2 regions of the Floccifex sp. genome follow, and region 1 is predicted to be linked to the other one. Evidence: a T-box and tRNA genes for the amino acid it is inferred to sense, from the RefSeq annotation. Region 1 holds a T-box; the other holds one or more tRNA genes.
The links. A T-box is a leader RNA that pairs with one kind of tRNA and senses whether it is charged. The one in region 1 lies ahead of ACI313_RS06360 (valine--tRNA ligase), so its partner is inferred to be a tRNA-Val.
Positions count from the first base shown of each region.

Region 2: it has a tRNA-Val gene. The T-box ahead of ACI313_RS06360 (valine--tRNA ligase) is inferred to sense a tRNA for this amino acid. The anticodon was not compared.

Region 1 is NZ_JBJEEX010000108.1:20,539-23,940, forward strand. It holds gene ACI313_RS06360 (valine--tRNA ligase) at 1-1,659, opposite strand, end outside; T-box leader at 1,698-1,890, opposite strand; gene ACI313_RS06365 (NUDIX hydrolase) at 1,906-2,466, opposite strand; gene ACI313_RS06370 (DUF3267 domain-containing protein) at 2,468-3,028, opposite strand; gene ptsP (phosphoenolpyruvate--protein phosphotransferase) at 3,074-3,402, opposite strand, start outside.
Region 2 is NZ_JBJEEX010000118.1:774-4,175, forward strand. It holds gene asnA (aspartate--ammonia ligase) at 1-288, opposite strand, end outside; gene ACI313_RS07400 (hypothetical protein) at 382-591, shown strand; gene ACI313_RS07405 (pyruvate kinase) at 616-1,506, shown strand; tRNA gene ACI313_RS07410 (tRNA-Tyr) at 1,526-1,609, opposite strand; tRNA gene ACI313_RS07415 (tRNA-Gly) at 1,611-1,684, opposite strand; tRNA gene ACI313_RS07420 (tRNA-Lys) at 1,703-1,778, opposite strand; tRNA gene ACI313_RS07425 (tRNA-Thr) at 1,785-1,860, opposite strand; tRNA gene ACI313_RS07430 (tRNA-Val) at 1,867-1,942, opposite strand; tRNA gene ACI313_RS07435 (tRNA-Gly) at 1,953-2,026, opposite strand; tRNA gene ACI313_RS07440 (tRNA-Lys) at 2,036-2,111, opposite strand; tRNA gene ACI313_RS07445 (tRNA-Thr) at 2,118-2,193, opposite strand; tRNA gene ACI313_RS07450 (tRNA-Gly) at 2,200-2,273, opposite strand; tRNA gene ACI313_RS07455 (tRNA-Gln) at 2,278-2,353, opposite strand; tRNA gene ACI313_RS07460 (tRNA-Tyr) at 2,359-2,442, opposite strand; tRNA gene ACI313_RS07465 (tRNA-Val) at 2,465-2,540, opposite strand; gene ACI313_RS07470 (hypothetical protein) at 2,581-2,997, opposite strand; gene ACI313_RS07475 (rod shape-determining protein) at 3,050-3,402, shown strand, end outside.

The DNA.
Region 1 (3,402 bases):
TCCTGGAGACGAATTAGTTGTCAAGAACCAACGAAGAGCATCGGCACCTTTTTCTTGGATTACATCCATTGGATCGATTCCATTTCCAAGTGATTTTGACATTTTTCTTCCTTGTGAATCACGAACCAATCCATGAATTAATACATCTTTAAATGGACGATTATTCATCGCATAACGTGTTTGGAATGCCATACGTGCAACCCAGAAGAAAATAATATCATATCCAGTAACTAATGCATCATTAGGGAAATAACGTTCTAAATCTTGAGTATCATCAGGCCATCCTAATGTTGAGAAAGGCCATAATCCAGATGAGAACCATGTATCAAGAACATCTTCATCTTGTGTCCAGTTTTCTGGATCTTTTGGATCTTCCATTCCTACATATAATTCTCCCGTTTCATTGTTTGTCCAAGCTGGAATTCGATGTCCCCACCACAATTGACGAGAAATACACCAGTCTTCAATGTTTTCTAGCCATTGTGTAAATGTCTTTTCAAAACGATTTGGGATAAAATTAATTTTTTGATCTTCAATTTGTTGATTTGCCAATACTTCTTCAGCTAAAGGTTTCATACGAACAAACCATTGTTTTGATAAGTAAGGTTCAACAATAACACCCGATCTTTGTGAGTGTCCTACTTGGTGCATGTGTTCTTCAATATGATCCACTACACCTGCTTCTTTAAAATCATTTACTAATGCATCACGGCATTCAAAACGATCCATACCTGCGTATTTACCACACATTTCATTCATTGTTCCATCTGGGTTCATACATACTGGCATTTTTAAGTTGTATTTTTTTGCTAAGGCAAAGTCATTAGGGTCATGAGCTGGTGTACATTTCATGACAGCTGTACCAAAGCTCATATCGATATAGTCATCTGCCATAATAGGTAGTTCTTCCCCATTAGCAGGGTTAATCGCATGCATTCCCACAATGTCTTTATATCGTTCATCATCAGGGTGAACAAAAATAGCTTGGTCCGCAAACATTGTTTCAGGACGTGTTGTTGCGATAACTAATTCTTGTCCATTTTCAACAATTTTATATTTGAAATAGTACATGTGACCCATAATTTCTTTGTGTTCTACTTCAATATTTGATAATGCGGTTTTTAATTGAGGGTCCCAGTTAATAATTCTTTCCCCTTGATAAATTAATCCATCATTATATAAATCAACAAATACTTTACGAACCGCTTTTGATAATCCTTCATCTAAAGTAAATCGTTCACGAGAATAATCAAGCGATAAACCTAATTTAGCCCATTGACTACGAATTGTTGCAGCATATTCTTCTTTCCAATCCCAGGCACGATCTAAGAACTTTTCACGCCCAATATCATATCGAGAAATACCTTCTTCTTGAAGACGGGCATCAACTTTTGCTTGTGTTGCGATACCGGCATGGTCCATACCAGCTACCCAACAAACATCATATCCTTGTAATCGTTTGTAACGGCATAAAATATCTTGTAAAGCTGTGTCCCAAGCATGTCCTAAATGTAATTTTCCTGTAACATTTGGAGGAGGAATTACGATACAATAAGGTTTTTTTGTTAAATCACCTGCTGTAAAATATCCTTTTTCAATCCATGTTTTGTATATACCATCTTCAACTTTTAAATGATCATACTTTGCATCCATCGTCATACTCTTCCATCCTTTCTAAAAAATAAAAAAGCACATCACAAAAGGACGTGCTTGACGTGGTACCACCTAATTTTATACTTCATTCACATAACGCTGTGTGTGCGTATTTTCTTACTTAAGTTCAGAAAATATGCTCCTAGACTACCTTCATCTTTCCTTAATACTTCTTTTCACCAACCAGAAGCTCTCTACAATCTCAAAAAGATTACTCCTTCTATTCATTGCATGTATTAATAGTTTATCAAACTACAAATAATTTTCAAGCGAAATTTGCTTTAATGTATTTTCAATTAATTCTAATTCATCCATAAAAATACAATTATTAAATAAATTATGCTTTACTCCATTCACGCAATCATCAAAAGACATCCACACAACTTTTTCAATTTCTTCTTTTTGAACTGTAAATTGATCTTGATCTAAATAATAACAATACACATTGGAAATCTGTACATCATGAAATACATTCCCATGAAATTCACCTTTAAATTCTCTATTTTGTTTGCCACAATAAATCAATTTCTTTTCATCTATTTCAATACCAAGTTCTTCTTTTGCCTCACGAATAGCACTTTCAACATAAGAACAACCTGCTGGAATATGACCAGCTGTGGAAATGTCAAAACAAGAAGGAAATGAATCTTTTTCTTTACTGCGTAACTGCAACAAAATTTCAAGTTTTTCTTTTTTACGGATGATCCATACATGACTGGTACGATGGCGAATCCCTTTTTCATGAGCAATTGTACGTTCTACAATTTGACCTGTAGGATTTCCTAGTTCATCAACAACATCTAAATATTCCATATCATTCATACCAATACGTATATTGTTTATCCATAAAGATTTTAGCTTTTTTAGGAAGCTTTAAAGCATGATAAACATTTAAGTAATCATCGATTCCTAAGACAAGTGAAAATAAACCGAAAGTCCCCAAAATCACATGAGAAGGATTACTCATAAAAATTAAATATGGAATAAGTCCTAATAAAATATTCGGGAATAAATTCATAAAAATGTACCGATTACGATTCATTTCTTCATTTCCTCTAACAAAAATCAATCCCATACCAAGATACATATTCACTTTTCCATAAAATACAAGCGAATGACAGAATTCATGTACAATCAAAAAAACTAAAGATAAGATTGTTCCAATATTAATAAATTCAGCTAATGCTTTAATTCTTAAACACATAAGCGCATATAAAAAAACCAACAAGACCAAAGCAATCGCATCAACTTTAAATCCTTGTTTATTGAAATCATCTTCTTGTGTTAATTTTTTACTTTTTGGATGTTTTTTGAGAGTACCTGTAGGAAGTTCATTAAAATCCCCATTAAATTTTCTTTTAACACTTAATTCCATAACAAACCACCTTTCAAAAAAAAGGACTCATGCGAGTCCTTCAGATTATTCACCCATGTAAGCAGTTACTGTTTGTAATACTTCATCTGCAGTGTCTTTTGTGACACATTCTGCAGCTAATTTTTGTGCATTTTCAAAAGTAATTGATTTAACTTGTTTACGAGCATTTAAGATTTGTGTAGCACTCATAGAGAATTCATCTAATCCTAATCCTAATAAAATTGGAACAGCTTTTGGTTCTCCAGCCATAGCTCCACACATTCCAACCCATTTACCATGTTTATGAGCTCCGTCAATTGTCATCTTAACAAGACGAAGGATACTTGGGTTAAATGGTTGATATAAGTAAGATACTTTTTGTGACATACGGTCAG
Region 2 (3,402 bases), on a different contig from region 1:
AAAGTTATAGTGCCCTAAAGCCCATCGTTTCCATTTCGCAAGGGAATGAACAACTTCAATTCGTTCATCACCTAATTCTTTCATTGTGAAAGAAACAGGTTGTTCAACACCGTTTAAGTCATCGTTTAATCCAGAGTTCTTTTCTAAGAAAAGAGGAGCTGAAATACGAGTTAAGTTCATTTCCTTTCCAAATTCATATTGAAATGTATCACGAATAAATTTTATCGCTTCTTGCGTTTCACGAATCGATAAAACAGGATTATAGTTTTCAGGTATTACTAGATTCATATCTTTCTCCTTTTTTTTGTATCCATTTTATCATAATGTAGATAATTGTCAAAAAGACAATAATGTGTTAAAATTCAAGAGTGAGGTAAGGAAATGAAAAGTATTGTAAAAGATCTTGAGAATATTTCGGTTAAGAAACATGTTGTGACTTCAATCGAATATGATTGTAGTGATGAAAAACAAGAAGATGAAGTTTTTGAAGCAGTTCGAGATGTAATTACTGAAAATATAAATGATTTTGCGAAGATTACATATGATGTAGAAGCAGATCATAAAGTTAAAGTAGAAGTCATTCAAGGTTAATGACTTCTTTTTTTAGGAGTGAGTATGAAAGAATTAGAAATTTATGGGACATTGGGACCTTCTTGTTGTGAAAAAGAAGTGATTAGCAAGTTATTTAAAAAGGGTATGACGGGTATGAGATTAAATTTATCTCATACGAGTTTAAAACAAGCAAGTGATTGGATTCATGAGTTTTCTTTGGCAGCCAAAGAAAATAATATAGAAGCGGATTTATTAATTGATATGCAAGGACCAGAGCTTCGAATTGGTGAAATTGAAAAACAATTAAATGTAAATGATATCGTTTCAATTGATGACTTGGCAATTCCTAATTATCTAAAAGTAATACAACCTGGTTTATTAAAATCACATAAAAGTATTGCCCTACCTAATATTACGATTGAAAGAGATACTCTGACGAAACAAGATAAAGAAAACATTAAAGATGCTCTGGAATTTGGGGTAACAGGATTGATGCAGCCTTTTGTTCGTAATGTACAAGATTTAATGAATGTGAAAAAAGAAATAGAAGATAAAAATATTAAAATCTATGCCAAAATTGAAAATATACAAGGGCTATTACAACTTGATGATTTAATTGATCAATGTGATCAAATAGTGATTGCTCGTGGAGATTTGGCAAATTCAGTGGGAATCATTAATCTTCCTTCTGCTCAAAAATATATTGAAGATCATTGTAAAGCTAAAAATAGAGACTATATGGTAGTAACGGAAATGCTTCATTCTATGATTAAAAATCCGACACCAACACGTGCTGAAGTATCTGATATTTATCATGCCGTATATAATGGAGCCAAAAGTATAATGTTAACAGCGGAAACAGCAATGGGGTCTTATCCAGTTGAAGCTATGGAAGTATTTGTAGGTGTTGCGAATAGTGCAGTGAAAGATAGAAAAAAAGGGAAATCAATTTGATTTCCCTTTATCTTTTTAGTGGTGGGGAGGGGCAGATTCGAACTGCCGAACCAAAAGGAACTGAGTTACAGTCAGCCGCGTTTAGCCACTTCGCTACCTCCCCATGGAGCAGGTGATGAGAATCGAACTCACGTAGTCAGCTTGGAAGGCTGAAGTTCTACCATTGAACTACACCTGCAATTTTGGGTAAAAAAAATGGTGACCCGTGGGCGATTCGAACGCCCGACCTACTGATTAAAAGTCAGTTGCTCTACCATCTGAGCTAACGGGTCAAATAATGGTGCCGACTATAGGAATTGAACCCACAACCTACTGATTACAAGTCAGTTGCTCTACCAATTGAGCTAAGTCGGCAAAAAATGGTGGAGGTTAACGGGCTCGAACCGCTGACCCTCTGCTTGTAAGGCAGATGCTCTCCCAACTGAGCTAAACCTCCAGAAAAAATATGGAGCAGGTGATGAGAATCGAACTCACGTAGTCAGCTTGGAAGGCTGAAGTTCTACCATTGAACTACACCTGCATATTTAAGTGGTGACCCGTGGGCGATTCGAACGCCCGACCTACTGATTAAAAGTCAGTTGCTCTACCATCTGAGCTAACGGGTCAAATAATGGTGCCGACTATAGGAATTGAACCCACAACCTACTGATTACAAGTCAGTTGCTCTACCAATTGAGCTAAGTCGGCAAATAATGGAGCAGGTGATGAGAATCGAACTCACGTAGTCAGCTTGGAAGGCTGAAGTTCTACCATTGAACTACACCTGCATAATGGCTGGGGTAGCTGGATTCGAACCAACGAGATGACAGAGTCAAAGTCTGTTGCCTTACCGCTTGGCTATACCCCAGTGTGTGGTGGAGAGAGGCAGATTCGAACTGCCGAACCAAAAGGAACTGAGTTACAGTCAGCCGCGTTTAGCCACTTCGCTACCTCTCCAGATACACATACAACTAATTAATGGTGGAGGTTAACGGGCTCGAACCGCTGACCCTCTGCTTGTAAGGCAGATGCTCTCCCAACTGAGCTAAACCTCCATCTCGCTTAGCGCTATTAAAGAATACTAAAAAATAAAACTTATGTCAACAACTTTTCTAAATTTTTTTTAAATTTTTTAAATTTCATGTCCAAACATACAAAAAATACCGTTTTCATGACATTTTTGTTAATTCTTTTCGATGTATATGTGATTTTATTTTCTTCGATTACATGAATTTCTGGATAAATAATTAAATATTTTTTCCCATAAATCACTTTTTCTTTTAAATATTTATGTTCTAAAAAGAAATTTAGATCTTTAGATTCATATTCTATGTTTGTTTTATATTGTCTTTTAATTTTATATAAAACATTTGGATTATCGTTGGTAATTACTTTAATGGGAACATTTATTTCATTAAAATAGGAATTCCATTCAATTATTAGATCATGTTGTATTAAAGTTTTTTCTTTTTCTAAAGAATCAAGTATAATTTGTATATATAAGTTACTCATTTAATTAATAAGAATGTGCATATTTATTATATCACATTGGGAGGTTTGATTTATGATTCGTTTTGGCTTCGATTTAGGTGCTAATCATATTCGTTTGATTTCAGACGAAAAGGGAATAATATTTGATGAAGATTGTATGGTTGCCCTAGACAAAAAACATCGTGTGCTGGCAGTTGGCTGTGAAGCAAAAGAAATGAAGGGTGTTGAAGATGATATACAAGTTATTGCTCCTTTGGCACTAAAAGAAATTGATTTTGATGCACTGTATTTATTGATGGAACAATTGTGTTATCAATTTAATGTTTTTCGTGTTTTTCAAAAAACAGAATTAATTGTGTCGTATCCAACTACTTTCACAGAACAACAATGTGAGGATTTGAAACAAAATTTATTAGAATTAGGAGC